2 regions of the Deinococcus psychrotolerans genome follow, and region 2 is predicted to be linked to the other one. Evidence: riboswitches for the same ligand, from Rfam matches in the RefSeq annotation. Region 2 holds a riboswitch; the other holds the start of a gene.
What was found. Region 2 has a riboswitch for cobalamin ahead of EHF33_RS01950 (ABC transporter substrate-binding protein). Riboswitches for the same ligand answer to the same signal wherever they lie in the genome.

Region 1 (15,616 bases), on a different replicon from region 2:
GCACCTACCAGCCAAACCGGGCGCTCGGGTCACTGTACGCTGAGCTAACCGGCCGCTGGCAAATTGCCTACGCTGCCCAGCGGAGTTTGGTGGATCAGGGCATTACCACTTCGCTGTGGAAAGCTCCGGGACTCTAAAGGAGAACGATATGCACAAAGCCAAAATTGACGAGACGCCCCTACGCTACGACACCTACGGCCCCGGCTACCTTTCGCGTGGCCCGCGCACCGATTTCGGCGTGGTGGTGTTACCGCCCGGTCAAGATTTTCCCAACCATTACCACGAGCGCACCGAGGAATCGTTTTACACCCTGGAAGGAAACGCGGTGATGTGGACGAATGGCCTGCGAGTAGAACTGGGGCCGGGCGATTACCACCGCTGCGACCCGATGGAGATGCATTACCTCGTCAACGAGGGCAAGGTGCCGTGGCGGGCAGTGTTCATCAAAGCGCCGCATAACCCCGACGACGGTGTGGTCGTGGAATGGAAGCCGGGCCAGCCGGTGCCGGACATCGGGCCAAAGCTCGGCAACGACGGTGACCTTTAGAACGCCTTTCCCGGCAGCCGAGGCTCTTCACAACAAGGCCCGCACCCGCTCCCAGTCCAAGCTGGCTTTGACCCGCTCGGCAATGGCGTCCAAGCGGGCGTCCAGAGTGTCCAAGCTCTCCGGCAGCGGTAAACCGGCCCAACCCAAGAAGCGCTCCAAGTACGCTGGATTTTCCAGCAGGCCATGAAGGTAGGTGCCGCGCACATTGCCGCTGCGCCACAGCAGCTCGGGAGCGAGTTCGTCCACCGCGCCGCCCACGCGGGTGTGGCCGTGATGAATTTCGTAGCCTTCCAGCTTGAGGCCCGTTTCTGAGTCGGTGAATGTGGTTAGACGGGTGGTTTTGGCAGGGGCAAATTCGGTGTCCAAGTGGAGGAGCCCCAATCCTGAGCTTTCCGGCGGGCCGTCTACGCCGTGCGGGTCGCTCAGGCGCTCGCCCAGCATTTGCAGGCCGCCGCAGATGCCCAGCACCGGCATGCCCCGCTGCGCTTGCCGCACCACTTCGGCGGCCAGACCGCTGGAACGCAGCCACGCCAAATCAGCTGCGGTACTTTTGCTGCCGGGCAAGATAACGGCCCGCGCTCCCTCTAGCTCGGCGGGCGAGGTCACCCAGCGCAGCAGCTCGCCCAGCGGCGCGAATTCATCTAAGTTAGAAATGCGCGGCAAGCGGGCCACCGCCACAAAACCTTCTGACGAACCTGAGGGTTCTCGTGACACCACCCCGTCTTCCTCCGGCAGCGGAATATCCAGCATCGGGATGACGCCGAGGGTGGGGACACCAGTCTGCTGCTCCAACCACTCGGGCGCGGGCGAGAGCAGGCGGGCGTCGCCGCGAAAACGGTTGAGCAAAAAGCCTCCCAGCAACTGCCGCTCATCGGCGCTCAGGCAATGCCAGGTGCCGAGCAGGTGAGCAAACGCGCCGCCCCGGTCTATATCGCAGGCCAGCAGAACACGCGCTCGGACTTCCAGCGCCACCCGCATGTTTACGATGTCGGAGCTTCGCAGATTGACCTCGGCGGGGCTGCCCGCGCCTTCGATCACCACCACGTCGTACTCGGCCATGAGACTGTGCAGGGCGCTCTGCACGTGCGGCCATAGGTGCGGTTTGCGCTCCCGCCAGCCCAGCGCGGTGAGTTCGGGATTGGCCTTGCCCAGCAGCACCACCTGCGAGCGGGTGTCGGCTTCAGGTTTGAGCAGCACCGGATTCATCCGCACGTCGGGCGTGACCCGCGCCGCCCGCGCCTGCACCAGTTGAGCGCGGCCCATTTCCAGGCCGTCCGGGGTCACGCCCGCGTTGTTGCTCATGTTTTGGGCTTTGAAAGGAGCCACCCGCACACCTTCATTTGACAAAATGCGGCACAGTGCGGCGCACAGATAACTTTTTCCGGCGTTGCTGGTGCAACCCTGAATCATGATGGCCTTACCCATACAGCCTCCTTAGAGCATTTGTCCGTTCCATTGTTGTGGAAAAGCACCCCACCAATTCCACTCCCATCTGCTCTAACACGTATTTCGCTCGCTCCGCTCGGTCGTAAAAGTTTTGAAACTTTTACGACAAATGCTCTATGGACTCGATCAGCGCGGCATTCTCACCCGGCAAGCGGGCCGACACCCGAATCCACTGCGGCAGGTCGTAGCTGGTACAGTCCCGGACTTTGATGCCGGAGGCGAGTAAGACGACGCTGACCTGCTGAGCATTTCCGACTTTAAGCAGCAAGTAAGGTGTGCCGAGGTGCTGAACTGCCCCAAACAAGCCGAGCTGCTCGGCCAAATCCTCCGCGTGACGCCGAACTTGTGGCAACGTTTGAGCCAAAAACGCCTGCGCTTCGGGCAAACTCGCCAGCACCGCCGCCGTGCTCGCCGGAACGTGCCAAGCCGGAGCCAGATTATCGAGGGCGCGGATCAGCTGAGCCGCCGCCAGCGCGTAGGCGGGCCGCGCTCCCACCAAACCGTGCGCTTTGCCCGGCGACAGCAACCGGATCAGGTGGGGATGCCTCGGCGGGTCGGGCAATCCCGCGAAGGCGGCGTAGGCTTCGTCCACGATCAACAAAGCGCCGGAAGCCGCGCACTGCTCGGAGAGCTGGCTGAGCTGGTCGGGAGTCGGCGCTTGCCCCGTCGGATTGTGCGGATAACCGACGTAGACCAAAGCTGCGTTTGGAGGTAAATCGGTGGGCACATCAGTCATGACCTCGATCCGGTTGCCCTGCAGCTGAGCGGCGCGGGCCAGCTCACCAAACGGGGCGTGAAGGCTCAGCAGCGTGCCGCCAACCGGTAAAAAAGCGCGGGCAAGGCGGTGCAGCAGATCGGACGCGCCCACCGACACCGCCACGTTTTCAGGATTGACGCCGTGCCAGTCGGCCAGCTGGCGTCTCGTCTCAAAGTAGGTGGGGTCGGGGTAATGGGTGTGGTCGGCGTCGAGGAGCGCCTTCAAGAGAACTGGATTAGGGCCATACGGGTTGGCATTGACGCTGAAATCCAGGCCCCTGAACGGCTCAGCGCCCGGGCCACCGTGTGGGACACGTGGAAGGAGCTCAGGCACGACTTTTCCCTTTGACGAGCAGCACCAACAGCGCCAGACCAAAAGTGCGCTCCGCCAGTTGCAGCGCCCTCGGCAAGTCGGCGGCACAGGGTGAGCGGCCCGCCGGGTTGAGGGTGTAGACGACGCGTTTGTCTAATCTGATGCCCAGCGCCCCCGCAAAAGCGCTCATCGGATGGCCCGCGTTGGGACTGGTGGTGGTGCAGCGATCTCGCCACCAGACTCGCCAAGCTTTCGGCTGCCCAGCCACCACCAAGGCGCACAGGGCCGTCAGGCGGCTGGGCGCGAGGTTGAGCAGGTCGTCGGTTCGGGCCGCCGATTTGCCCGCCCATTCCAGCTCGGGCGTGCGGTAGCCCCACATGGCGTCGGCGGTGTTGGCGTAGCGGTAGAAGGCGGCCAGTCGTAGCCCCCCCACCCGGTAAGCCAGCAGCGGCGCAATTAGGCTGTCAGAAAGGTTCTCTGCCAAGCTTTCAATCGCCGCGCCCGCCACTTCGCAGGCGCTCAGCTCGGCGGTGTCGCGGCTGACCAAGTGCCATGAAAGCAAGCGCCGCGCTTCAGGCAAGTCGTCATGGGCCAAAGCGCTATGGACTTCTCTGACGGCGTCAAAGAGCGCTCGGCGGGCCAGTAGGGGCTTGAGCAGTACGCCCTGCGCCCACCACGGCAACCGCCGCGCTTGCTGCCCCGCCGCCGCGCTGATGACCGCGCCCAGCGTCCAGGTCAGCGTGCCCTCCGCCAGTTGGAGGAAAGGCGTTTGACCCCGCCACTGCTGCCGCGCCCACTTGAGGTAATTTCCCATCCAGACCACCGGATGAAGGCGGGCAGGCGGCTCACCCCAGGCGTCCAGCGCGAGAGCCAGCAGCACGGCTCGCCTCAGTATTCCACCCCGATCTGCGCTCCGATTCCGGCGCTGTAGGCGTGCTTGACCGGCTGAATCTCGCTGACGGTATCGGCCAGCTCGATCAGTTCGGGCAGAGCGCCGCGCCCGGTAATCACCACGTGCATCAGCGGACTGCGGGCTTTCAGGGTGGCTTCCACCTCCGGCCAACTAACCCAGCCGTATTTGAGCGGATAGGTAAACTCGTCGAGCACGATCAAATCGTATTCGCCCGCCTCGATGGCCGCCTTGGCCAGTTCCCAGCCGTGCGCGGCCATCTCGGCGGAGTTCTCCAGGTTGCGCGAACGCCAGGTAAAACCGTCGCCCAGTCCTTCATACGGCAAGCCCAGCGCGTCGAGGGTACGGTGCTCGCCGAATTTGGCATTCTCGTGCTTGAGAAACTGAAACAGCCGTGTCTTGAGGCCGCGCCCGTGCGCCCGCATCATCAGGCCCAGCGCGGCGGTGGTTTTGCCCTTGCCGTTGCCGGTGTTGACGATGATCAGCCCCCGCCGACCCTTGCTGATGCCTTCCTGCTTGGTGTGGCTGTCGTTGGCTTCCTGCAATTCCTGCATGGCGGCCTCACGGCGCTGCCGGGTCGCTTCGTCGCCCGAAGTCATTTCAGCGCCTCCGGATGAATCAGTTGGATCAACGTTCTCAGGGCGTCGGGCAGGCGCGGCCCCGGACGCGACAGCGCGTCGTTTTGCTCCGGCGTGACCTTGAAGACGCGGCCCGCTTTCACGGCGCTCAGGGTGTTCCAGCCGGGCCGGTTCTTGGCTTCATCCAGCGTCAAGCCGACCATCACCTGCGGATTACTTTTGACGATGAGTTCGGGGGCAATTTTGGGAAAGTCGCCCAAAGTGGAAGGAATAATCGTCTGGCCGCCGGCTTTGGCGATCAGCACGCCGATAAACGAATTGGGGCCGACAGAATACGGCGCAGGATCGACCTCGTAGTAAGTGCTGACTTTGGGCAACTTGACGACGCTGGCGCTGAGGGCATTGAGTTCTGAGCGCATCTTGGTGATCAGCTTGACCGCTCCAGTTTCGTGGTCGGTCAGCTTGCCCAGCACCGCGATTTTTTCGAAAACTTCGTTGTAGGTCTGGGCTGTGCCGCCGTAGACGGTCAGACCCGCCGCCGCCAGCTTCTCGGTCAGGCGCGACCCTGCCGATTCGTCGGCCAGCACCAGATCGGGCTTGAGCGCCAAGATCGCTTCGATGTTGGGCTGGTAGCCGCTGCCGACTTTGGGAAGTTTGTTGGCGGCGTCGGGGTAGGTGCTGTACTTGTCCGCGCCGACCAGCTGATCGCCCGCTCCGATGGCAAAAAGTGTCTCGGTGTGCGAGGGCAGCATCGCCACGATTCTGAGCGGCTTACTTTTCAAGGTCACGGAGCGGCCCAGATCATCGGTGACGGTCAGCGGGTAGGTGGTGGCGGCGGCGCTGGACAGCAGGGCAAACAAAACGAAAGTGGCGGGGTGACGCATGGGTAAGCTCCGGTGTGCGTGGGCGAGAGCAGCCAGAGCGGGAGCACAGCAAAAAAAAGCCCGATCTGGCTGGGGCCAGCGCGGAGCCGTGCCGGAGGTGATCTCCAGCAGCACGCACAACTTGGCCCTCTGACGGCGAGAGGTGCCCCACACGCGGCCTTACGGCGCTTGGTGTGGGGCGTCCCTGAGAGGCATTCGGGCTTACAGAACTCCGTCTGATTACCGCTGCGCGACAGCGCCGGAATTTCACCGGACTTCCCCAACCTCAGGTGCCGGCAGCTTAGCAGAACTGGGCAGCGCGGAACTGGGAAGAGCGGTCAGCGGACGCCGCGCAAAAAGGAGGAACGCCGCCCCGAGTGCTACACTCCCGCTGGGATCAGCGCTTGACCTGACCCGCTCTGCTTGAGAGAAGTCCGGTAAATGCCTCCCAGCAAACGGGGCAAGCACAGTCCGGCACGGTTGTCGAGCACGGCCGCGCCACGGTTTCAGTCCGGTTGCTCACTGCGGGGCTTATTGATGATCTGCTGAACTTGCTTCCGCGTCAGGAGCAGGGAAACGGCTTGCGGCCTTTATCCGGCTCAGCATCCCCGACTTTCCGACTTTGACGCGCCCCCGCCGGGCGCTTTTTTGGTTCCGGTTGCCTGAGTTGAGGTTGACGCTTGGTTTTTACAGATTTGATTCGGTACGCGTGGTGAGCGGCCTCGGCCGCCTGCTGCGCCCAGCTCACCTGGCCCTGACCTTTTTGACCACCTTGCCGCTGCCGCACGTGCGCGAGGTGGGGGAAGGCGAATTTGCGCGGGCCAGCGGTTTTTACCCACTGGCGGGCTACGCGGTGGGCGGCGGGGCGGCGCTGGTGTGGGCGGCCTGTCAGTGGCTGCACCTCCCACCGGGAGTCGGCGCGGCGCTGGCGGTGGCGGCTTGGCTGGCCCTGACCGGCATGCTGCACTTTGACGGGCTGGTGGACGCCGCCGACGCCCTGTTTGTCATGAAGTCGCCCGCCGAGCGGCTCAGGATTCTGGGCGACGTGCATGTGGGGGCCTTCGGGCTGGCGACGGGGGTGATTGCCCTGCTGATCCGCTTTTCGCTGCTTCAGGCGCTGCCGAACGCTTGGCCCCTGCTGATTGCGGCGGTGTCGGCGCGGCTGGCGGTGTTGGCTCCCATGAACCTTTACCCGGCGGCAAGAACCGAGTCGCTGGGCGCTCGCTCGCGGGAAGGCTGGTGGCCGGTGGCGTGCTTGGTGGCCTTGCCCGCGCTGTTTTTTTCGCAGGCTTGGGCAGGATTTGCGGCGGCGCTGCTCTCGGCACTGGGGGTGGCCGCCTTCGCAGCGCGGCGACTGGGCGGCGGCATCAACGGCGACGTGTACGGCGCGTGTATCGAGGTGGCTGAACTCAGCGCCCTGACCGTGCTCATCACGCTGGCGGGCTGGCCGAAATGACGCTCGATTTGTACCTGATTCGCCACGCCCAGACGCCCCGCAACGCCGAGGGCCGTTATCCTGGCAGACAGGACGACGCCGCCCTGACGCCGGAGGGAGAACGGCAGGCCCGTGCTCTGCATCTGCCTGAGAGCGCACAGGTCTGGAGCAGTCCAGCGCGGCGCTGCTTGCAAACAGCAACTTTGGCAGGCCTAGATAAGCCTCAGCGCTCTCCCGCTTTGCTGGAAGCCGACTTTGGTGAGATGGCCGGACACACTTGGAGCGAATTGGAAACCCGTTACGGCACTCAACCGCGCCACTGGATCGACGCGCTGAGCGACCCCACTTCGGAAAGTGGCCCGCCCGGGGGCGAAACGGGGCGAGCCTTTCACGCACGGGTGCAGACCTGGCTCGACGCCCTACCCGGCGAAACAACCCTGGCTTTCACCCACGCCGGATTCATTTTGGCCGCCCTGCGCCTGACACTCGGCTTCAGTGCGGCCCGCATTCACCACGCCCGCGTGACCCACCTGAGGCGGGCAGGCGGCGCGTGGTGGCTGGAAGGACTCAACCTTGACAGACTCTAACTTGACCAAGGCGGGCAAGCTCATCTACATCACGGGCGGAGCCAGAAGCGGCAAGAGCAGCTTCGCCGAGCGGCAGGCCCTACGTTTGAGCGGCCACGCCGTGACCTACCTCGCCACCGCGCAGGCCTTTGATGGCGAAATGCGGGCGCGAATCGAGCGCCACCAGAGCGACCGCCCCGCCGAGTGGATCACCCTTGAGGAGCCGCTGGACGTGGTGGCAGCCCTACAAACCGCGCACACGCCCACCGTTTTGCTGGACTGCTTGAGCTTATGGGTCAGCAATCTGATGCTGGCCGAGCGGGAAGACGGTGAGGTGCTGGCGCGGGTGGACGACTTGCTCAGACACAACAGCGCCACCCTGATCGTGGTCAGCAACGAAGTGGGGCTGGGCATCGTCCCAGACAACGCACTGGCCCGCCGCTACCGCGATCTGCTGGGCTGGGCCAATCAGCACTTCGCCGCCGCCGCCGATGAAGCGCACCTGTTGGTCAGCGGCCTGCCCCTGCGCCTGAAATGAAGTGAGGAAACATCATGAACTTGTCTGATCACCTTGCCGATTTGCTCAGCAGCGTTACTCCCGCCGACCAACTGGCTATGCAGGCCGCCCGTGAGCGGCAGGCTCAGCTCACCAAGCCGCCCGGTGCACTGGGCCAGCTCGAAGAAATTTCAGTGCGGTTGGCGGGCGTTTTTAGAACCCCCAAACCGCACCCGCGCGGCGTGGCGGTGGTGGTGGCAGCGGGCGATCACGGCGTGGCCGCTGAGGGCGTCAGCGCCTTTCCGCAGACGGTGACGCCCGCCATGGTGGGCAACTTCCTGCTTTCCACCCCGGCGGGCGCGGGCGGAGCCGCCGTCAACGCCATCGCCCGCAGCCTCGGCGCACAGGTTTATGTGCTGGACGCGGGCGTGGCCGCCGAGTTGCCGGATCATCCCCAGCTCATTCGCGCCGCCGCCCGGCGCGGCACCCGCAACCTGCGGCTTGAGAGCGCCATGACGCGGGAAGAAACCCTGAGTCTGATCGCGGCGGGCGCATCAGTGGCGCGGCAGGCCATCGGCGCGGGCGCGGACGTGCTGATTCCTGGCGAAATGGGCATCGCCAACACCACCCCAGCCAGCGCCCTGAGCGCCAAGCTGCTGGGCCTCAATCCCGCCGCCGTCACTGGGCGCGGCACCGGAGTGGACGACTCGACTTTGGCCCACAAAGTTGAGGTGATTCGGGACGCGCTGGCCCGCCGAGGCAGCCAACTCAGCGACCCGCTGGGCGTGCTGGCCGACCTCGGCGGCTACGAAATCGCGGCCATGCTCGGCATGATGCTTCAGGCGGCGGCCCTAAAGCGGGCCATTATCGTAGACGGCTTCGTGGAAGGTTCAGCGGCGCTCATTGGAGTAGCGCTCGCTCCAGCCCTGCGCGATTACTTATTTGCCGCCGGACTGTGCGCCGAAATCGGCCACCGCGCTCAGCTCGACCACTTGAAGCTGACGCCGATGTTCGATTTGGGGCTGCGGCTGGGCGAGGGCACCGGGGGGGTACTGGCTGCGCCGTTCCTGCTGGCCGCCGCCGCGACGTTGCGCGAAATGCTGACGTTTGAGGAAGCCGGTGTGCCGGGCGGCTCAGAACCCGCCTTAGCGCCTGAGCACAGCCTTCAGGGCTGACGGAGCACAGCCGCTGTTGGTTGCGTGGGTATGGAAAGCGCTGGGCGTTAGGTCAGTTGCCGGGTGAAGTTGGAACAGGCGACCCGGTCATCTGGAAAGTTGAAAAACCTTAGCCGCAGACCCTATAGTCCGCCCGAGCCGGACACCAGCCTCGCGATCAAGAAGGCCGTACCCGAAGCCACCGCACCCACGAACATGGTCTGGACAGCACTCTTGAGCACCGATGACCCCGTGAAGCGGCCCTTGAGCGCCCCGAAGGCAAACAGAGCGATCAGGGTCAAGACCACCGACAGCAGCAGCGCCCGGCTGAGCGTCAAATTGAGCGCGTAAGGCGTCAGCGGAATGACGCCGCCAGCGATATACGCCAGCCCAATCGTCAGGGCTGATCTCAGCGCCCGTTTCGGATCCGGTTCCTCCAAGCCCAGCTCTTCTTTCATCATGAAATCAACCCAGGTCGTGCGGTTGCTGGTGATGGCCTGTGTGGCGGCTTCGAGTGGGTCGCCGGTCAGCCCGTATTTCTGAAAGACGGCCCGCACTTCGCCAATCTCAGCGTCGTGCTTCTCGTCAATTTCCTTTTCCTCGCGGGCACGTTCCGAGACGTAGGACTCGTGCTCGCTGCGGGCCGCCAAGTACCCGCCCAGCCCCATGGCAATGCTTCCAGCGGCCATCTCGGCGATCCCGGCGATCAGCACCACGTGTCCGCTGGCAACTGCGCCCGACAGTCCGGCGGCCAGCGCGAAGGGGACGGTCAGGCCGTCGCTCATGCCGATCACGATGTCGCGCACCATCTCCGAGCCCGTGAAATGGGTTTCTCTGTGGCTGTTGACCGCTCTGTACATGGGGCCTCCTGTGACAGGGCAGTGTACTGCTGCGAAAAGTGATTCTTTCTTTTGCGAGATGAATAGGTTTTGGGATCAGTCTAAAAAGTTATGTTGGCTTAAAGAGAGACATGGCGATATTTAAATCAGCCGGGGCGCTTAGCAAAGTGGAGAGCTTATTCGGTCGTGGCCTGCTTCTCACCGCAGCTTTACTGTTCCTTGTTTTCTGCCAGATTCATACCTCCACTTAACGCTGCCGGCCTTTACTGCTTGAGGGACAAACGCCTCTGGAACCCTTCCAGACCAGCATTCCTTTGACATTTTCTCTTCGCTGCTGAGTGGCCGCCTATTTATAAAGGAGCTTTTGATGACTCAGACCAACACGTTTCAGAAACCTTATCCCGCACCTGCTGCCCTGAAAACCCCCACCGATCTGACCCCTGATCAGGTCAGCGCCGTCGTCGGGGCCGTCAACCCCCTGATCGCCGACGCTTTCGCGGTGTACCTCAAGACCAAGAACTTCCACTGGCACCTGTCGGGCAGCCACTTCCGCGATTATCACCTGATGCTCGACGAGCAGGCCGATCAATTGCTGGGCAGCACCGATCCGCTGGCTGAGCGTGTTCGCAAGCTGGGCGGCACCACGCTGCGCTCCATCTCGCATATCTCCAGCCTTCAGACTGTGCAAGACAACAACGCCGACTTTGTGACTCCGCTGGATATGCTCCGTGAGCTGATGGCCGACAACCAGAGCATCGCCGCCAATATGCGAAAAGCGCATGAAGTGTGCGACGACGCCCGCGACTACGCCACCTCCAGCTTGCTGGAAGTGCTGATCGACGAAACCGAACGACGCACCTGGTTTTTGTTTGAGGCGGCGCAGGGCGGCGAACAGACCCGCTAGAGCCTGAGAGCGGAGACGATACTCTCCGCTGCCTCGACAAAGACCGGCCAGCTCTCCTGCACAGCAAAGAAAATTCGCTTTCCACTTAGAAGAAACTGCCGGGGCCTTAAGCTTCCCGGCAGTTTCTATTATGGAAATCGGCGGCAGATCAGCAAACCCCGCGCTTAGAGCGGTTCCTGATCTGCCGCAAATACTCGCGGACTTTCTTCCCAGACGGCTCTTACGCAGGCAAACTGAGGCACGAAAATCTAACTGGATGACCCCTCTCCCGCTTCTGCTTGCCCTTTGGCCGTCTCGGCTTCCTGCTGGTTGAGTGGGCCGCGCAGCAGATAGGTCAGCCCTGTGGCTAGCGTGCCGCCCGCAAACGGCCCCAGCAGATGCGGCCAAGATGCCAGCACCGTGCCGCTGAACAGCGCGGCGGCCAGCGTGCGCGTGGGATTAACGCCGATGGTGGAGACGCTGCCCGCTGTGAACAAGCACAACCCCAGCGTTCCGGCGATCACCAAACCCGCCTGAGAGCCGACTTCCGCCTTGCGCTTGGCGGTGGCCAAAATCACCAGCAGCAGCGTGGTGCAGACCGTCTCCAGCCCAAACGCTCCCCAAGGCCTGACCAGCTCATGCGCTTTGGGGAGCGGCACGCAGGCTGAGACCAGCCACACCCCGCCGCAGGCCCCCAGGAACTGCGCGGCCAGGTATCCCGGCACCCGCGCCCACGGAAGGCTGCCCCGCAGCGCGAAGGCCAGCGTCACGGCGGGGTTGAAGTGAGCTCCGGACAGATCGCTCAGGCCGTAGACCAGCGCCAAGATCACCAGGCCCGGCACCAGCGCGTCGGCAGCCAGTGTAGGCAGTACACCGAGCTGGGCCAGTACCGCCGCGCTTAAACTGAAAGCCACGAAGCCGGAGAGGCCCAGCGCTTCGGCCACCCAGCGCCGAGCTGTGGCCCAGTGGGTTTCTGACATGCAGGGATGCTGTCATGTTGCTGGCAATAGCACTGAACGGTAGCCGCAGATGAAAGGGGGCAGTCTAGAAGATCGGCGTGCGAATGCTCCGACGTCAACGACGTGAACCGGGCAGCTCAAAATCCGGGCCGCCTCCGAATGTCACCACTTTTTGTCCCTACCGCGCGTCAGCACACGGAGTGCCAGATCACGAACTGTGAGACCGGGGCGCGAACGCGGAACCAGCAGCGACGCCATCAAGCCAAAATTGCGCAGCTTTGGAGCCACACGGGCGCGGTGTGCAGCCTCGTAGCGCCCAAATGCTAGGCCGTGATCGTGTGGGCTGGCGCTCAGGGCCTGTGCCAGCTCGTAAGCGCCGGCCACCGCCAAGCTCGATCCTTCGCCAAAGAGGGACAGGCAGGACGCGGCGTCTCCGAGCAGCGCCACGCGCCCCTGAGACCAGCGGGGAATCTCAACCCTGCTGACCGCGTCGAAGTACAGATCCGGCGCGGCGCACAACTACGCCAGCAACTCCGGCACGCGCCAGCCTACACCCGCATACGCCGCTGCCACGAACCGCTTGACCGCCTCTGGATTCCGGCAATCAGGGGCGGCGGCGGGATGCCAGAAAAAAAAGCCGACCATCGCGCAGTCTCGGCCCGGATGAACCGCCACCAGCCGTCCGGGAGTGTTGTACATCAGCACGTCCTGCGGCGATTTAACCGGCTCTGGCAGCGCTGTGGTGGCGACGTACGTACCCATGTGCCGCACGAATTGCTCGTCTGGGCCAAACGCCAGCTGACGCACGGCGGAGTGTAGACCGTCCGCGCCGATCACCAAGTCAAATCGGCGGGGAGCGTGGCGCTCGAAGGTGACATCAACACCGCCCGCATCCTGATGGAGGGCGGTGATGGTGTCGTCAAAAAGGAATTCGGTGACGTCACTCGCGGCTTGAAACAGGACGCGGGCCAAATCACTGCGGGGAATCTCCATTTCAGGCGTTCCAGCGGCGCTGCGCCCAGCGGAAGTGGGCACGCGGGCGAAGCGGTGGCCCGCACGGTCATAGAAGCTGATGGCCCGAACGGATGTGGAAGCGCTTCGGAGGGCCGCAACGATGCCCATCTTCTCGGCGACGCTCAGCGCTGCGCCGCGCACGTCCACCGGATTGCCGCTGGAGCGCAGGCGGCCCGCGCGTTCGACCACCGTAGGTTGCCAGCCGCTGCGGGCCAGCCAGTACGCCAGCGTGGGGCCAGCGATGCCAGCGCCGGAAATCAGAACGCAAGGTAGGGCCATGTATCTTTATACTTCACCAAGTGCATTTTTGCAACAAGTGAAGAAATGCCCTCCGTGATTAGAATGAGCCGCATGACTCTGCGCGAACGCAAACGCCTGCGCACCCGGCAGGCCATCCTCGCCGCCGCAACACGACTCTTTGAGCGTGACGGCTACACTACAACCACCCTGGACGACATCGCCGCCGCTGCCGAGATGAGCAAACGGGCCATTTTCAGTTACTTTGCTAGCAAGGAAGATCTGCTGTTTCCCGAAAGCGACGCGCGAATCGGCTCAGCCATCGACGCGATTGCGGCCCGGCAGCCCAGCGACGGCCCGGTACAGGTCTTGATGCGGGCCATGACCACCACAGCCCAAGAATCCGATGATCTGACGGGCCGCCGGGCGGCGCTGCGGCTGCGGCTGATGCGGACGGTTCCTGCCCTGCGTGGCCGGGCGCTGCAACATCAGCTTGACGCGCAGCGCGAGATTGCCCGTCACCTCGTTGCCGCCTTCCCGACCGACCTCGACCCCATCTCGGCGGCGGCTCTGACTGGAGCGTTCATCGGAGCGGTGACGGCTGTGCTGGATCTGCTGTTCGAGGGGGAAGACCCTGTACAAGACCCGGCCGAGGTGCAGGCGACCATCTTAGAAGCCGTCCAAGTGGCCCTCGCCCCTTGGTTGAGAGCGTCCCCAGAGAACGCTTGAGGTGTTGGACAACACGCTGCACCGATGTGACCCTCAAGAGGAGCGGACTAATGTTCGTGTCTGTTGGTGTGATTCAGCGGCGTCCAGCAGATGTCTTCAGGCGGCCCAGGTTGGCCCAGCAAAAAGCCCTGAATGTTGTCACAACCGAGTTCGTCAAGCAGGGCTTGCTGCTCAGGGGTCTCAACTCCCTCACCTGTGACGAGCATGTTCAACCCGTGGGCCAGGGTGATCATCACATTGAGCAGCATCCGGGCTGAGCTGCCCTCGGCGATGTTCTCATCCTGCACGAACGAACGGTCAATCTTGAGCACGTCGATGGGCAGGGTACGCAGCAGACTCAGGCTGCTTTGTCCTGTGCCGAAATCGTCCAACGCCACCCGGATGCCCAGATCTTTGAGCCGGGTCAGCTGTAAAGCGGCCACCTCAGGGTTGCGTAGGACGACACTCTCGGTGAGTTCGAGCACCAAGCGCTGTGGATCAAGTCCTGAAGATGCTAAGGCCTGCTGCACAGCGTTCAGCAAGCCAGAGTGCTCGAACTGCAGGGCACTGACGTTGACACTCATGGTAAAGTCCCGGCTGTTGGCCTCCCAGAGCGCCGCTTGGCGGCAGGCTTCGCGCAGCACCCACTCTCCGAGCGGCACGATCAGCTCGTTTTCTTCAGCCACCTGAATGAATTTCCCCGGAGAGAGCAGCCCCTGAGTGGGGTGTTGCCAGCGAACCAGCGCCTCGAAGCCCACCAGCATTTGGCTGCGTGCATCGAACTGGCCCTGATAATGCAAAACCAGCTCGTCTTGGGCCAGGGCCAGACGCAGATCACGCTCCAGACCGACCCGCTGGGTGGTTTCTTCACCCATGGTGGGCCGAAAGATCCGCACGCCATTCTTGCCCTCGTTTTTGGCCCGGTACATGGCGATATCGGCGTGCCGCTGCAATGTCGTCACGTCCTGCCCGTCGTGTGGCGCGACAGCCACGCCAATAGAGCCGGTCACGTGCAGGGTGTGTCCGCGCACATGAATGGGCTGGGCCAGCTGATTGAGAACCTTATTTGCCACGCGTTCGGCGTCTTGTGCACTCCGCAGGCGGCGCAAAATGATGGTGAATTCGTCGCCGCCCATGCGGGCGACCAGATCGCCTGAGCGCACCACTTGGGTGAGCTGGCGGGCGACTTGCTTGAGCAGTTCGTCACCAACGTCGTGGCCGAGGGTGTCGTTGACCAGCTTGAAGCGGTCTAGGTCGATGAACAGAATCCCGAACAGCGATCCCTCACTCAGGGCCCGCTCCACTTCACTCTGAAAATATGCCCGGTTGGCCAGTCCGGTCAGGGCGTCATGGGTGGCTCGGTGGGCCAAATCCGCTTTGGCAGTTTGAAGGGCGGTGTTGGCCTGCGACAGTTCGGCGTTGCGCAGGCGCTCGACTTCGGCTTCCTGTTGCAGTCGCTCAAGCTGCATCTGTGCGCCAAGCATCCTGGCCTTGCGGTCCACTTCTTCGGCGTGAAGCGTCTGCTCGAGCACTTGGTAAGCACGTGATGACTCGTATGCTTGTTGCCACTCGTGGCGCTCGGCGTGCAGCTCGCTCAGATGGTTCAAGATCGTTCGTTCGTCCGGTTTGATTCCGTACTGGCGGGCCTTATACAACGCCATCTGGAGGACGTATTGGGCTTCCTCTGAGCGGCCGAGCCTTTGGAAGGCCAGGCCCTGGGCGAGCCGCAAGTTCACGATCACCTCCTGGTTGCCCACCTCTTCAGCCAGAGACATGACGTCTTGTACCCGTTCCAAGGTCTCTTGCAACTGGCCCAGCTTCACCAGAGAGCGTGCGACCGTTCCCTGCAAGACGACCTCTAGTTGACGCAGTCCCAGTCTGCGGACGGTGGGGAGGTGGGTGTGGGCCAGTT
Region 2 (15,616 bases):
CCTTCGAGCTGGTGAAACATGGCCTCGTGGGTAGCGTCGGTGGCCTCGTAGCGGTAGACCTTACCGCGTGCCACGATCTTGAGCGGCGGCGTGTGATCCACCATGTAGCGAATCTGCATCGGTGAAGTGTGCGTCCTGAGCAAGCGTCCGTCCTCCAGCCAGAAGGTGTCCTGAAGGTCGCGGGCGGGGTGATACCAAGGCACGTTCAGCGCCTCGAAGTTGTGGTGCTCGTCTTCGACTTCCGGCCCTTCCACGGTATCGTAGCCCAGCCGGGTGAAAATCTCAATGAGGTCGTCGTACACGCGGGTAATCGGGTGCAGGCCGCCGGCAGGCAGGCTCAACCCCGGCAAGGTCACGTCAATCGCTTCCGAGGCCAAGCGGGCGTCCAGCGCGGCGCGTTTCAGCACCGTCTCGCGCTCGGTCAGGGCGCTGTCTAAGGCGGCCCGCACGGCGTTGATCTCGGCCCCGCGTGCTTTGCGCTCGTCGGGCGGCAGCTTGCCGAGGCTGCCGAGTTCCTTGGTGACCAGGCCGGACTTGCCGACATATTTGGTCTTGACTTGTTGCAGCGCCTCGACGTCAGTGGCGGTGGCAATTTCTTGCAGTGCTTGTTCTTGCATACTTCTCCTCGTTCGGTCTGGGTGCGGCACAAAAAAAGCCCCGCCTGCAATGACATACAAGCGGGGCAGCGGGCGCTGGACTTTAAGCAGTCAGCGCGGCCCCGCGTTGCATAAACGGCGAAAGTGTACCGGAGCGGGGCGACATCTGCTTAGCCTAGCCGCTGAGTTGGTACGGGTCAAGGTGTAGGGCGAGCGGCGGTGTAGACTGAGGGCAGTGAGCGCAGGGGAAGCCCGGTGACGGCCTATTTGGCCCATTCCGGCACTGTCGCGCAGCGGTAAGGAAGCCGAACACGCACGAGCACGGCCTTCCGAGTCCGAATGCCTGCCTCGCCGCAGCGGCCCGCGCAGGGCTGACTGATGCAGCTTACCCCTCGCGGAAAGGGAAACGCTCGGCCTGTAATCAACAGACGGCTGGACGCTTATTTCCGCCCCCGATGCCAGTTCGGTGGGGCGGCTTTTCGGTTGGGGAGGAGGACTCCTCATGAATAAAGTGATTTTTCTCAGTGCCGCGCTGCTTGGCGCTGCCCACGCCACTTCTTACCCGCTGACCCTCACCGACGATCTGGGCCGCAAAGTCACGCTGAAGGCCGAGCCGATGCGGATCGTCAGCTTTTTGCCCAGCGACTCTGAGACGCTGTGTGCCATCGGCGGCTGCGGCAAATTGGTGGGCGTCGACGAATACAGCGACTTTCCCGCCCAAGTCACCAAGTTGCCCAAAGTCGGCAATCTGTACCAGCCCAACATCGAAGCGGTGGTGGCCCTCCGGCCCGACATCGTGATCGTCAGCAAATACGGCGACCTGATTCAGCCGCTGACCAATGCCGGAATCACTGTAGTGGCGGTCAATCCTGAAACCTATGAAGAAGTGTTTTCCAAAACAATAATCCTAGGCAAAATAATCAACCGGGAAGCGCAGGCCAAAGCGCTGATCATTCAGATGCGTCGCGACATCGCCAAAGTTGAAATCTTGACCAAGAACGCCGCCAAAAAGCCGACCGCTTATTACGAAATTGACCCCACGCCCTACACGGTTGGCCCCAACTCCTTTATCGGCGTGCTGCTGACCAAAGCGGGGGCCATCAATATCATTCCGGCCAGTTTGGGCGACTTTCCCAAGATCAGCCCTGAATTGGTGGTCAAATCGGCTCCGCAGTTTATTTTTGGAATGAACCTCGCCGCCGCTAAAGCCCGCCCCGGCTGGAACACCATCCCCGCTGTCAAGTTGGGCCGCGTGGTGGAAGACAAAGCGCTCGATCAGCTCCTTTCCCGTCCGGGGCCGCGTTTGCCGCAGGCGCTGGCAGGGCTGGCCAAAGTGGTGCATCCTGAACTGTTCAAGTAAGGTCGGGACGGGTGCAGCGCCGCAGGAGAGGGGGTGAAGTGAGCGCAGCGATTGCAGTTTCTCGCCGTCTGGCGCTTGTCTCTCTCCCCACCCTGCTGCTGCTCGCCGCCGCCCTCGTGACTGCCCTGCTGGCCATCGGCCTCGGCAGCGTCCCCATCTCGCCCGCCGAAACCCTGCAGGCCATCGGGCATGGGCTGAACGGAGCCGAACTGAGTGGCAACGACGTGATCGTTTGGCAACTGAGATTGCCGCGTGTGGCGCTGGGCTTTTTGGTGGGCGCGGCATTGGCTGTGAGCGGCGGGGCCTTTCAAGCCGTTTTTCGCAACCCGTTGGCCGACCCGTACCTGATGGGCGTGGCAAGCGGCGCGGGGCTGGGCGCAACGCTGGTGATCGCGCTGGGGCTGACGACCTTGTGGCTGCCGCTGTTTGCTCTCTCGGGGGCGCTGCTGAGTGTCTTTATCGCGCTGGCGATTGCCCGCGAAGGCGGCCGCTTGCCGCCCGCCCGCTTAATTTTGGCTGGCGTGGTGGTGGGCAGCATCCTCACGGCCTTCACCACTTACTTGCTGCTGCAAAGCGAAGACCGCATCCGTCAGGTCTTTGCCTTCACGCTGGGCAATCTGGCCTTCGCGGGCTGGCCGCAGGTGGGCCGCCTGCTGCCCTACGTGCTGATCGGCGGCGGGGTGCTGCTGCTGCTGTCCAAAGCGCTCAACACCTTGCAACTCGGAGACCTGACGGCCCGCAGTTTGGGCTTGCCGGTCGAGCGCCTGCGCCTGCTGGTCATCATCGCCGCGAGCCTCTGCACGGCGGGGGCAGTCAGTTACGCGGGCATCATCGGTTTCGTGGGGTTGGTTACGCCTCATCTGGTGCGGCGGCTGTGGGGCGCGGACTACCGGGTGCTGCTGCCTGTTTCGGCAGTGGCGGGCGGCACCCTGCTGGTCTTGTCGGACTTGCTGGCCCGCACCCTGACCCGCCCCGCCGAGTTGCCGGTGGGTGTGGTCACGACTTTGCTGGGCGGCCCGTTTTTCCTTTATCTGCTCCGGCGGCAAAAAACATAATGCTGGAGGCGCTCAACCTCTCGGTCAAGGCGGGCGACCTGCTGGCGGTGCAGCAGGTCAGCGCCGCCTTTGAACGCGGGCGCTTCTCGGCCATCATCGGGCCAAACGGAGCCGGCAAGTCCACGCTGATGCGGGCGCTGGCTGGCCTGACGCCGGTGCAGAGCGGCGAAGTCCAGTATCAGGGCCGCGCTTTGCCGGACTACTCGCGCCGTGAACGTGCCCGCTCGCTGGCGTATTTGGCCCAAACGGAAGCGCTGCCCACCGAAACCAAAGTGCGCGACGTGGTGGCGCTGGGGCGCGGAGCGGGTGAGTGGTTGTGGGGACTGTTTCCGCACCATCCGCTGTCTTTGGGCAGTCTCAGCTTGGATGATGAACAGGCCATCGACCGCGCCATGCAGCGCACCGACACCGCCCACTTTGCCGATCGAGCGGTGGCCGAGTTGTCGGGCGGCGAGCAGCAGCGCGTGTCATTGGCCCGCGCTCTGGCCGCCAATCCACAGTTCTTGCTGCTGGACGAACCGACCAATCACCTCGATCTGGCCTACGCGCTGAACTTGATCGAAACGCTGCGGCAAGAAGCGGGGAGCGGCCTGGGCGTGGTGGCGGTGCTGCACGACCTCAACTTGGCCGCCCGCGCCGATCACCTGCTGCTGCTGCATCAGGGGCGGGTGGTGGCGCAGGGGAGCGCCGAAAGTGTGCTGACGCCCCAGCATTTGGCAGCGGTCTATGGCGTGCAGGTAGACGTGATTCGGCACGGAGGGCGCTTGGTGGTGGTGCCGGAGGGCTAAGCTGGAGGGATGCGTTTTCTGTGTGTTTCGGGTTGGAACTGGATGGCGATAGTCAGCACAGCGGTGGTGGTGTCGCTGAGTTCGGGGACGGCGGACTTTTTGAGGAAGTTGCCGATTGCTCTGGTCAGTGTGGCGGCGACGTTCGTGTTGCTCACGGCGCTGGGCCGGTGGTTGCTGCGTTTCGTCCCGGAAGGCCGGTTCAAGCGCTTCTTTGTGGCTTGGTTCTGAATTGACCGTTCACACAGGCCAGTGAATGTGATCCGGCACAGGGAAGCGGTAGTTTGAGTGATACCAGTTTGATAAACTCATGTATGCGTGTTTTGGGTCTGTCGGGTTCAAGCTGGGTAGCAGTGGTTATCGCGGCGCTGATCCTTTCGCTGATGTCTGAGGCGGCGTTCGTTCAGGTCTTGCCAGAGAAGCTGATCATCACGGCGGTAACCGTCGTCTTGTCCACGGCACTATTCCGGCTCTTGTTACGCCAACTTCCGAATAGTCAGTTCAGCCCTGTTCTGCGGCGGTGGCTCGGCTGACTCTTCCCGCTTTGTGTGTTTGAATTGCGGCATAGGAACCGGAAATTCACCGGCCTCTCTCTCAATTCCGCCTACCGAATCGGACGGGGGGCGGGGACGGCTCTACGCAAAGGCAATGAATGCCCTGCGGCTCAGGCCTCTACGCCCTGCACCTTCCAGCGCTCCACGATCCGGCCCCCAAAGACATGCACCAGCAAGCCCACGAAAACCAACACGGCCCCCAGCACCTTGAGCGGCGGAAAGGTTTCTTGAAAATACAGAGCGCTGCTGACCATTCCGAACACAGGCACCAAGAGTGACAGCGGCGCGACGCGACTGGCTCCGTGCTGCTGAATGAGCCAATTCCAAACCCCGAAGCCCAGCACCGTGTTGAAATACCCCATAAACGCCACCGCCGCCCAAAAGCCGAGGCTGCTGTGCGTCAGTGTGTGGCCGATGCTGGCCCAGCCGCTGGTCAGGCCGGTCATCAGGGTCAGGGGAACCGGCGGAATCAGCGCCGACCACACCACCAAGCTGAGCATATTGGCTTTGCCCGCCGACTTGACCAGCACGTTGCTGATGGCCCAGCCGAGAGCGGCGACCAAGACCAGAACCAAGCCAACGATGCTGGTGTGGTGGTCGGCCAGCAAACCGATGACCGCCATGCCCGCAAAGGCCAGCGCTATCCCCACGATTTGGTTGGCGGGCAGCCGCTCGCGCCACAAGAAAGCCGCCAGCATCGCCGTAAAAAAGGCCTGCATCTGCATCAATAGACTCGCCAGTCCAGCGCTGAGGCCGAGCTGAATAGCCAAATACAGCAGACCGAACTGCATCACGCCCACCGCGAGGCCGTAGCCCAAAAAAGTTTGCCAACGCATCTGGGGACGCGGAATAAAAAAGATGGCGGGCAGCGCGGCGAGGGCAAACCGCAAGGCGGCCACCAGCAGCGGCGGCGCTTCACTGACGCTGAGCTTAATGACGACGAAATTGACACCCCAGATAAAAGTGATCATCAGGGCGAGCATGAGGCTACGGAGCGGCATGGACTTACTCTAGCGCCGTCACTTTGTCACAAGTCAGGGCAACGGGGAGGGCGCGAACCTGTAAGCTCAGGAGCCTATGTCTGCCCCACGCTATTTTCCCACCACCGGCCACCTGCTGATCTGTCAGAACAGCAACTGCAAAGCTCGCGGCTCCGATCTCCTTTACCGCGCCGTCTGGAACGCGCTTGAGCAAGACAAGCTGGCCTACTACAAGGCGGGCGGCAGTCTTCGCCTGACTGAATCCGGCTGCCTGGGCGGCTGCAAATCCGGGCCGGTAATGACGTGTTACCGGACAAGAGACGGGCAAATGGAAGAAGCCTGGTACGCGGCGGTGGATTTCCCGCTGGCCAGGCAGGTGGCGCAGGCCATTCACGACGAGGCCGAGTTGCCGGGTGAGCGGCGTTACGGGCCTTGAGTGCGGCGCTGACGCCATGACTGAATCAGCCAGATTAAGCTGCCGAGCAGCAGTGACGCTAGTACTAGGTGCAAGGCTGACCATTGCCTATTGGGAGAAAAACTATTCCAGCAACAGCTCAGTCCAAACCAAAATAAAATAAAGCAGAAATACTTCCATTGAAACTGAAAGTCCAACCAAGAGCGCTGCTCAGTATCTTCAATGTGATGCTGACGTTGCCAAAACCAAAGTGCCAACACAATACAACTAGAAATCAGCCAAAGGCTTACAAAGCTCCATTTCAGCGTGGGTGTATCCGCTTTGAGCGTCAGTGGCAGATACAGCCAATTCATCACAAACACCGCACTGAGGACGGGACGTCCGTACCGCCCACCGGGAAGCTGCCGCTCTGAGCTTTTGAGTGTTTCGGCGGCCACGCTGGGCATCCAAGCGGCTTTGGGTGAGGGTTGTTTGGAATCGGGATCCATGTCACCTCCGAGTATGCACCGGGCGCTCAAAAGCTGCATATTCGGTAGCTTTGCCCGCCGATTTCACTTCACTGTGATAACTGCGCTTGAGCTTAGAGGTCTACATTGGAGGAACCATGTCTCACCTCAGCGCCCAACCTCAGCCGCACGCCGCCGAAGCCCCCGGACGGCCCGGCCTCAAGCCCACTTGGACGAGCAGCAACAAAGACGCCGTGACCGGCGCACTCGGCGGCGGGCGGGTGCGGGCCGCTGTCGGCTACGGCGTGGTCAATGAAGTCTATTGGCCGTCAAGCGGCGAGCCGCAGGTGCGCGACTTAACCTTTATCGTCAAGACCGCTGACGGCTGGGTGGACATTAAGCGCGACTGCATCTACAGCCTGACGCCCCACGAAGACGGCCCGCTGATCAGCATCGAACACCGTCTGGCACGTGACCCCGCCTTCAGCCTCAAGCTGGAAATCATGCCGTCGGTGGAAAACGACTCGCTGCTGATTCGCTATGAGTTGAGCGGCGGCACGCTCTACGCGCTGCTGGCTCCGCACTTGGCCGACTCCGGCGAAGACAACACCGCTTGGATAGAAGGCGGCGTACTGTACGCCCAGCAAGGTGACGCTTCTCTGGCTTTTTTGGCCGATGGTGATTTCGGCAAAACCAGCGCCGGATTTGTGGGCGTTAGCGACGGCTGGCAGGACTTTAATCAAAACGGCGAAATGACTTGGCAACACGGCAAAGCCGAACACGGCAACGTGGCGCTGATGGCCGAACTGACTCAGCCGCGCGGCACGCTGGCGCTGGCCTTCGCCCACCACGCGGCGGGCGCGGCCATTCACGCCCGCAGCAGCCTCCAGCGCCCCTACGCCTTGCAGCGGGAAGAATTTTTGGCGACTTGGCAAACCTGGACTTCGCGCCTGAGGCTGCCGAGCGCCGGAGACGCCGAAACAGCCCGCGCCCGCCTGAGCGCCCAAGTCATTCGGGTGCACGAAGGCAGCGATTTTTCCGGCGCGATTGTGGCCAGCCTCAGCGTGCCGTTTGGGCAGGCCCACAGCAGTTTGGGCGGCTACCATCTGGTGTGGCCCCGCGACATGGTCGAGGCCGCCACCGCCCTGTTGGCCGTTGGGCAGGTCAACGACGCGGTTCGCAGCCTCAATTATCTGCTGGCCGCGCAGTCGCCGGATGGGCACTGGCCGCAAAATCTGTATCCCAACGGTGAGCCGTACTGGTCGGGCGATCAGCTCGACGAAACCGCCTTCGTGCTGATCTTGATGGCCAAGCTGCGCGACCTCGAACAAGACGACAACTTCACCCGCAGCGCTTTGGAGTGGGCGGCGCAAAGGGCAGCCGGGTATCTGGCGCGGCACGGCCCGGTCAGTCAGGAAGACCGCTGGGAAGAAAACAGCGGCGTCAGTGCCTACACCCTGGCCATCATGATCGCCGGATTGGTGGCGGCGGTGCCTTGGCTGAGCGCCGAGGAGGCCCAAACCGCTCTGGCCATCGCCGACGACTGGAACGCCCGCTTGGAAGGCTGGTGTTATGTGAGCGGAGACGACGCCCCCCTGGCCGCCAAGTACGGCGTGGACGGCTACTACATCCGCATCGCGCCGCAGGCCGCCGAGCACCCCGGCCAGCAAGACGTGAGTATTGCCAACACCGCCGACATCAAAGTCAAAGCGGGCGAGTTGGTCAGCTTGGATTTCGGGTATCTGGTCAGGATGGGCCTGAGAAACGCCGCCGACCCGCGCATTCAAAACAGCCTCAAAGTGGTGGACGGCGAACTGCGCTGTGAGACACCCAGCGGCCCGCTGTATTACCGCTATCAGCATGACGGCTACGGCAACACCGCTGACGGCGGCCCCTTTTTGGGCCAGAACGACGGCATTGGGCGGCCCTGGCCCTTACTCACCGGTGAGCGCGGGCATCTGGCGGTGTTGTCCGGCGGATCGGCGGACGAGTATTTGGCGGCCATGATGAAGTCCAGCGGCGACGGCGGCCTTTTTCCTGAGCAAGTCTGGGACACCGCCCCCGTCAAGCTGTTTGAGCCCGGCAAACCGGCGGGCAGCGCCATGCCGCTGGTGTGGGCGCACGCCGAGTTCATCAAGCTCTTGTGGACGCGGCAACACCAGCAGCCTTACGAAGCGCTGGACACCGTGCGAGACCGCTACCTGGTCGCCACCCCCGCGCCCAAAGTCACGTTTTGGACGACCAACGCGCCGGTCTTTGAGCTGACTGCAAATCTGGACTTGTGCATTCAGGGCAACCAGCCGTTTACCCTGCACTTCGGTTTCGGGGACGCCCAGCAGTGGACAGATGTCCAAGACCGCGAGGCTACTCTGGGCGTCTTCGGACTGTGGCAAGTCAAGTTCACGGCGCAGGAGTTGGCGGGCAAGGCAGAGCTGCACTTTACGCGGCGCTCCGAACAAAACTGGGAAAGTCAGGACTGGCGGGTCAAGCTGCCGTGAGTTGGGGCGTAAGTGCAGCGCCACTGGCCTCATCTGATAAAAGAATGACATTTGGAGGGGCAAAACCGCTAGCTTAAGTCATGGTTTTATCACGCTTCATGCCCAAGAACGAGAAATTCGGTGAGCTGTTCGCCGCACAGGCCCAAAATGCCCAGCAGACTGCCCACGCACTGCTTACCCTGCTGTCTGCGTCCGGCGACCTCAGCGGGCATGTCAGCACCCTGCGCGATTTGGAGCACGCTGGAGACAGCTTGGCGGGCCAGGTCACCCAGATGCTGATCGACTCGTTTATCGTGCCGTTTGACCGCGAAGACATTATTAGTTTGAACGCCGAGCTTGATGATCTGACCGACTTTATCGAAGAAGCAGGCCGCAAGCTGTGGCTTTACAAAGTTGCCCCGACAGAAGCCATGCGCCGACTCGCCGAAGTGGTGGAGCGCCAGTGCGTGGTACTGGCCAAAGCCATGCCGCTGATCGAAGACAAAAAGCGTGTGCCGGAGCTGGCCGCGCTGGCCACTGAAGTCCGCACCTTGGAAGATGACGGCGACACCATCAGCGACGCTGCACAGGCCGCGCTGTATGACGGCGTGATGGACGTGCAGCAGATGATTCAGGCCACCAGAGCCGGGGAAATCATCTCGCTCCTCGAAGACGCCTCGGATCAGGCCCAGCGGGTTGCCAAGACGGTCGAAAACATTCTGCTCAAAAACGCCTGATGACCACCGCGCTGCTTGCTCTCATCGGCATTATTGCCCTGGCGCTGATCTTCGATTTCATCAACGGCTTTCACGACACGGCCAACGCCATTGCCACTTCAATCGCCACCAAAGTGCTGACGCCCGCTCAGGCGATTGCCATGGCCGCCGTGCTCAACGTCGTCGGGGCGCTGACCGGCACCGCTGTGGCCAAAACGGTTTACAAAGACATTATCGCCCCCGACGTCGCCTCGCTGACGCTGGTGGCCGCCGCGCTGGTCAGCGCCATCATCTGGAATTTGCTGACGTGGTGGAAGGGCATTCCCAGCAGCAGCAGCCACGCGCTGGTGTTTAGTTTGGTGGGCGCGGGCGTGGCGGCGGGCGGCTGGGCAGCGGTGATTCCCAAAGGCGTCAACAAAACGCTGGCGGGCCTGGTCACTTCTCCAGTTCTGGGTTTTCTGGTTCCCATTTTGCTGATGTTCTTGGTGGTGTGGCTCATTGCCCGCCGAATGCGCCCCCGCACCGTCACGCGGGTGTTCGGGCGCTTACAGATTTTGTCGGCGGCGTTTATGGCTTACAGTCACGGCGGCAACGACGCCCAAAAAACCATGGGCATCATGACGCTGGCGGTCTCGGCCTACCTCGGCACCCGACCTGACCATGTGCCGCTGTGGATTATTCTGGCGGCGGCGGCGGCCATGGGCCTCGGCACGGCGGTGGGGGGCTGGCGAATCATCAAAACCATGGGATTCGGCGTGGTGGAACTGCGCCCGATTGACGGCTTCGTGGCCGAAATGAGCGCCGCCGCGATCATCGAGGGAGCCAGCGCTCTGGGCATTCCGGTCAGCACCACCCATGTGATTTCCACCAGCATCATGGGCGTGGGAGCCACCAAAGGCTTCAAGGCAGTGCGCTGGCAAGTCGCGGGCCGCATCGTCGCAGCTTGGGTAATTACTTTGCCGACGTGCATGGTGCTGGGGTGGGTGTGTATGAAAGTAGCGCAGGCTTTTTAAACTGATTTTCCGATAAATCAACATAAAAGCCCCCGCCGAACGCTAGCGGGGGCTTAATCTTTAGACGGCTTAGCGTCCGCTGGCAATCAGTTTAATACCGGGATTTTTGAGAAACTCCCCCATCCATCTGTCCTCAATGGTGCGAGTGTTGATAGCTGGGTCGGTAGCCGACGCTTTAACTTTGACACTCAGGAGTTTGTTGCCTAAAGGCTTGGTTTCCCAGACCAGATCAATAGTATTTTTGCCGTTTATTTCGGTGGCTTGCCAAGTTGCCTGGATATGAGCGGGAGCGCCCTGCTGACTCAGCATTTTGAGAGAATCGCCACCACTTTTTCCTCCTTTTGCTCGCTGAAAAGGGTAAAATGTATCATAATTGATAGCGGGACTAGAGTCTTCGTATGCTTTCACGAATAAATCTTGCACTGTGGTGATTCCTTTGACACCCGCTCTGGATTCATTATTTAAACCTTCATCTCCTTTTGGAAGAAGCGAGAGCAATATTATGGATTCAGTGTCACCCAACAACGCCTTGTTGCTACCTGTAAAAAGATCTGAGACAGAAGTAAATGTGGGTAAAGTTGCTTCTACAATGACCTCACCCGCTATGGGCTTAGGGGCGGCGGTCAGAGTAGGAGCGCAGGAGGCGAGCAGTAAACTGGCAGCGAACCACAATTTCTTCATAATTCTTATTTTACATAAATGTTTGGTTAAAAAAAGCCCCCGCCAACTTCAGCAGGGGCCATCATTGAGCGGCTTCTACAACGAAATCAAGAACGGGTCTTCTAACGATTCGGCAATAGCCCGAACGAAGCGGGCCGCATCTGCGCCGTCAATCAGGCGGTGATCGTAGCTGAGCGAGAGTGGCAGCATGTTGCGCGGTTCAAACGACTCGGTCTCACGGTTCCAAACCGGCTCGAAGCTGCCACGTGAAACACCCAGAATGGCGACTTCCGGCGCGTTGACAATCGGCGTGAAGGCGTAACCGCCGATGCCGCCGAGGTTGCTGATCGTAAAGGTCGCGCCCTGCATTTCGTCGGGCTTGAGCTTGCGGTCACGGGCGCGTCCGGCCAGTTCGTTGAGCTCCAGCACCATCTCGGTGATGCTGAGGCGGTCGGCATTTTTCAGCACCGGAACGAGCAGGCCGTTGGGAGTGTCCACCGCCACGCCGAGGTTGACGTAGTCCTTGTAAATCACTTGCTGGTTTTCCAAATCCAAACTCGCGCCGAACTTGGGGAACTTGCGGAGGGTGTTGGCCACGACCTTCATCAGGATGTGGGTCATGGTGAGTTTGCCGCCGGCTTTCTCCACCCTTGCGCCGAACTGCTTGCGGACTTCTTCCATGCGGGTCACGTCGGCTTTGTCAAAGTGCGTGACCATCGGAATGCTCGTCGAGGCGTTCATGCTGCGGACGGTGGCTTTGCGAATGCCTGACATATCCTCGCGGCGCACCGTGCCCCATTTGGCAAAGTCGGGCAACTTGGTGGCGCTGGGCGCGGCGGCCGCTTGCGGAGCGGGAGCCTGTGCAGCGGCAGCAGATTGCACCGGCTGGGCAACGGGCTGGGCCTGAGAAGCCTGAACAGGTGCGCCGCCTCCGCCTCCGCCTTTGGCCGCTTGCTGCACGTCCTCAGCGCTGATGCGGCCTGCCGGGCCTGCACCCTGCACCGACTTGATGTTGACGCCGAGTTCGCGGGCCAAGCGGCGCACGCTGGGAGCGGCGTGAACCACCTCGCGTCCGTCAAAAGTCTGGGTGTTGTAGGTGCCGGGTGCTGGCTCCACCGAGCCGATGGCTCCGCCCGTTTTGGCGGCGGGAGGCAAGTTGGGCTGATCGGTAATGTTGTTGGTGCTGGCTTGAGTGGGAGCTTGCTCAGCTTGAGCAGGTGCATTTTGCGCCGGAGCAGCCGCGCTGTCCGTTCCAGTTTCACCGGAAAGGGTCAGCAGTACGCCGCCGATTTTGACCGAATCGCCCACCTTGACCGACACCGAAGCGACTTTGCCCGCCGCGCTCGACGGCACTTCTACCACCGCTTTGTCGGTTTCCAGCTCCATGATCGCCTGCCCTTCAGTGATATCGTCGCCCGCGCTGACCAGCACGCTGACGATGATGCCCTGCTCGATGTTGTCGCCCACATCTGGCAAAACCACATCTTGCCCTGCGCCGCTGCTTGGCTGGCTGGCTGGCGCGGACTGCTGGGGGGTGGGCTGCTGCACGGCAGTGGGCACCGCCACCGGAGCCGATTCTACCAGCATGGCTTCATCGCCGCCGCCTTGACTGGGAGAAGCGGCAGGAACGGCCTGAGCAGGAGTCGTGTCACCGCCCAACGTCAAAATGACGCCGCCCACCGGCACGCTGTCGCCCACCTTGACTTTAATTTCGGCCACGGTGCCGCCCGCTTCGGCGGGGACTTCCACCACGGCTTTGTCGGTTTCGATTTCAATGACGGCCTGACCCGCTTCAATGGTGTCGCCAACTTGAACGAGAATGCTGACGACGGTGCCCTGCTCGATGTTGTCGCCCACTTCGGGGAGTTTGATTTCTGTTGGCATGGGAACTTCCTTTTGGGGGTGTGGGTTGTGGGGGAAGAGCAACCGCGCAGTATCCCTCCGCTCCTGCGGGGCGTCTCCCCTTGAAGGAGAGGGAGGCCCACAGAGCAGAGGGACAGGTCTTAGCGAACCACCGGAGCCAACCGCTCAGGATCAATCCCGAAGTCGCTGATGGCTTTGGCCACCACCTCGCCTTTGATCTTGCCGTCGCGCAGCAGGGCGTAGAGCGCCATCACGGTGACGTGTTTGGCATCCACTTCGAAGAAGTCGCGCAGCTCTGCGCGGGCTTCACTGCGCCCAAAGCCGTCGGTGCCGAGCGTCCACAGCTTGCGGTCAAGGTGGCCGTTGAGCCCGTCCGCGCCGAGCTTGACATAATCGCTGACCGACACCAGCACGCCGGGGGCGTTGTCTTTGCTGAGCTGCTGGGCCACGTAGCTGACTTCCTGAGTGGCGGTGGGGTGCAGCATGTTGCGGCGCTGAACGGCCAGCGCTTCTTGGTGCAGCTGCTTGTAACTCGTCACGCTCCAGATGTCGGCGGCCACGCCGTAACCTTCAAGCAATTTGACGGCTTCTTGCGCCGCGCCCATCGCCGGGCCGCTGGCGAGCAGTTGGGCCCGCAATTTCGACTTGTTCTCGGATTTCTGAAAACGGTAAAGCCCCTTCACGATGGCGTCATGCAGCCCCTCGATGTCGGGCGCGGCAGGCTGAATCTCGTTTTCGTTGTCGACCATGATGTAGTAAAAAACGTCTTCGCCGTCCACGTACATCTTTTTGATGCCGTCTTCCACGATGGCGGCCAGCTCATAAGCAAACGCCGGGTCGTACATCCGCAGGTTGGGCACCACGTAGCCTTGCAAGAGGCTGTTGCCGTCTTGGTGCTGGAGGCCTTCGCCCGCCAAAGTGGTGCGGCCAGCGGTTGCGCCGATCAGGAAGCCCTTGGCCTTTTGGTCTGCGGCGGCCCAGATCAAGTCGCCTACGCGCTGGAGACCGAACATGCTGTAGAACACGTAAAAGGGAATGGTCGGCACACCGTGAGTGGCATATGACGTTCCCGCCGCGATCCAAGAGGCCGTCGCGCCGTCTTCGGTGATGCCTTCTTCGAGCATCTGCCCGTCTTTGGATTCCTTATAGGCCATCAGCGAGCCGCTGTCGACCGGCTTGTAGGTTTGCCCACGCGGCGAGTAGATGCCGATGCGCGGCACCAGCGCGTCCATCCCAAAGGTGCGGGCTTCATCCGGCACAATCGGCACGATCAGTTTGCCCAGTTCTTTGTCGCGCAGCAATTTGCTGATGACTTGCACCAGTGCCATGGTGGTGCTGACCTCGCGCTCGCCGCTGCCCTTGGTAAACTCCTGATAAAAGTCTTGTCCCGGCACTGCGGGCATTTGGTACTCGACGTGACGGGCCGGAATTTGCCCGCCTAGCGCGGCGCGGCGCTCCAAGATGTACTTGACCTCCGGTGAATCGGGGCCGGGGGTGTAGTACTCCAAGTGCTCGACTTGATCGTCAGTAAGCGGCAATTTGAGGGTGTCGCGCAGGGTTTTGAGCGCTCCGAAGTCCAGTTTCTTGACGTTGTGGGCGACGTTGCGGGCCATAGCACTCTCGCCCAGCGCGTACCCTTTAATGGTGCGGGCGATGATGACGGTGGGGCTGCCTTTGTGCTGAATGGCCGACGAATACGCCGCGTAGACTTTATTGACGTCGTGCCCGCCCCGGTTGAGCAGCTCCAAATCGGCGTCGCTCCAGCCCTCGATCAGCGCTTTGAGTTCGGGGGTATTGAAGAAATTCTCGCGCAGTTCTTTGCCGCCGAAGGCCGCGTAGCGCTGCGACTCACCGTCGACCAGCAGCTCGAAGCGCTTGACGATGGTGCCGTTGTAGTCCTTGCTGAGCAGCTCGTCCCACTTGCCGTCCCAGACCACCTTGATGACGTTCCAGCCCGCGCCCCGGAACAGCGCCTCGAACTCCTGAATGACCTTGGAGTTGGCCCGCACTGGGCCGTCGAGGCGCTGCAAGTTGGCGTTGAGCACGAAAATCAGGTTGTCGAGGTTCTCGTAAGCGGCAAACCTCAGCGCTCCGATACTCTGCGGCTCGTCCATTTCGCCGTCGCCCAAAAAGGCCCAGACTTTGGCGTCGCCGGCGGGCTTGAGCTTGCGGTTTTCCAGGTATTTAATGAAGCGGGCCTGATAAATTGCCTGAATCGGCCCCAGTCCCATGCTGACCGTCGGAAATTCCCAGTAGTCGGGCATCAGCCACGGGTGCGGGTAGCTGGAAAGGCCGGGGCCTTCTTTGCTCAGCTCGCGGCGAAAGCGGTTGAGGTGACCCTCGTCAAAGCGCCCTTCCAAAAAGCTGCGGCTGTAGATACCCGGTGAAGTATGGCCCTGATAAAACAGCAGGTCACGGTCTTGGCCTGCGCCGTGGCCCCTGAAGAAGTGATTGAAACCGACTTCCAACAGCTCGGCGGTGCTGGCATAACTGGCCAAGTGCCCGCCGATGCCCTCACTGTTTTTGTTGGCCTTGACCACCATCGCCACCGCGTTCCAGCGGATGATGTTGCGAATTTTGAGTTCTAAGGCAATGTCGCCCGGATAAACCGGTTGATGCTCGGTGCCGATGGTGTTGAGGTAAGGGGTGTTTTGCTTGAACTGGATCGGTGCGCCATGAAAGTAAGCGTAGTAATC

Region 1: it holds a riboswitch for cobalamin, as region 2 does, so the genes downstream of both, EHF33_RS19210 (ABC transporter substrate-binding protein) here and EHF33_RS01950 (ABC transporter substrate-binding protein) in region 2, are expected to answer to the same signal.

What each region holds. Positions count from the first base shown of each region.
Region 1 covers NZ_CP034186.1:265,275-280,890, reverse strand. The annotation lists gene lsrK (autoinducer-2 kinase) at 1-137, shown strand, start outside; gene EHF33_RS19235 (cupin domain-containing protein) at 149-547, shown strand; gene EHF33_RS19230 (cobyric acid synthase) at 575-1,972, opposite strand; gene EHF33_RS19225 (pyridoxal phosphate-dependent aminotransferase) at 2,094-3,083, opposite strand; gene cbiB (adenosylcobinamide-phosphate synthase CbiB) at 3,076-3,936, opposite strand; gene cobO (cob(I)yrinic acid a,c-diamide adenosyltransferase) at 3,951-4,571, opposite strand; gene EHF33_RS19210 (ABC transporter substrate-binding protein) at 4,568-5,434, opposite strand; cobalamin riboswitch at 5,604-5,742, opposite strand; gene EHF33_RS19205 (adenosylcobinamide-GDP ribazoletransferase) at 6,126-6,869, shown strand; gene EHF33_RS19200 (histidine phosphatase family protein) at 6,866-7,435, shown strand; gene cobU (bifunctional adenosylcobinamide kinase/adenosylcobinamide-phosphate guanylyltransferase) at 7,422-7,952, shown strand; gene cobT (nicotinate-nucleotide--dimethylbenzimidazole phosphoribosyltransferase) at 7,967-9,085, shown strand; gene EHF33_RS19185 (VIT1/CCC1 transporter family protein) at 9,208-9,924, opposite strand; gene EHF33_RS19180 (Dps family protein) at 10,271-10,807, shown strand; gene EHF33_RS19175 (MIP/aquaporin family protein) at 11,056-11,766, opposite strand; gene EHF33_RS21830 (Rossmann-fold NAD(P)-binding domain-containing protein) at 11,908-12,264, opposite strand; gene EHF33_RS19170 (FAD-dependent monooxygenase) at 12,265-13,038, opposite strand; gene EHF33_RS19165 (TetR/AcrR family transcriptional regulator) at 13,111-13,725, shown strand; gene EHF33_RS19160 (EAL domain-containing protein) at 13,773-15,616, opposite strand, start outside.
Region 2 covers NZ_CP034183.1:395,719-411,334, forward strand. The annotation lists gene pheS (phenylalanine--tRNA ligase subunit alpha) at 1-617, opposite strand, end outside; cobalamin riboswitch at 780-961, shown strand; gene EHF33_RS01950 (ABC transporter substrate-binding protein) at 1,099-1,956, shown strand; gene EHF33_RS01955 (FecCD family ABC transporter permease) at 1,995-3,011, shown strand; gene EHF33_RS01960 (ABC transporter ATP-binding protein) at 3,011-3,799, shown strand; gene EHF33_RS01965 (hypothetical protein) at 3,809-4,027, shown strand; gene EHF33_RS01970 (hypothetical protein) at 4,111-4,329, shown strand; gene EHF33_RS01975 (EamA family transporter) at 4,461-5,351, opposite strand; gene EHF33_RS01980 ((2Fe-2S) ferredoxin domain-containing protein) at 5,428-5,766, shown strand; gene EHF33_RS01985 (hypothetical protein) at 5,754-6,233, opposite strand; gene EHF33_RS01990 (glycoside hydrolase family 15 protein) at 6,350-8,689, shown strand; gene EHF33_RS01995 (DUF47 domain-containing protein) at 8,770-9,405, shown strand; gene EHF33_RS02000 (inorganic phosphate transporter) at 9,405-10,397, shown strand; gene EHF33_RS02005 (hypothetical protein) at 10,467-11,078, opposite strand; gene aceF (dihydrolipoyllysine-residue acetyltransferase) at 11,154-12,941, opposite strand; gene aceE (pyruvate dehydrogenase (acetyl-transferring), homodimeric type) at 13,061-15,616, opposite strand, start outside.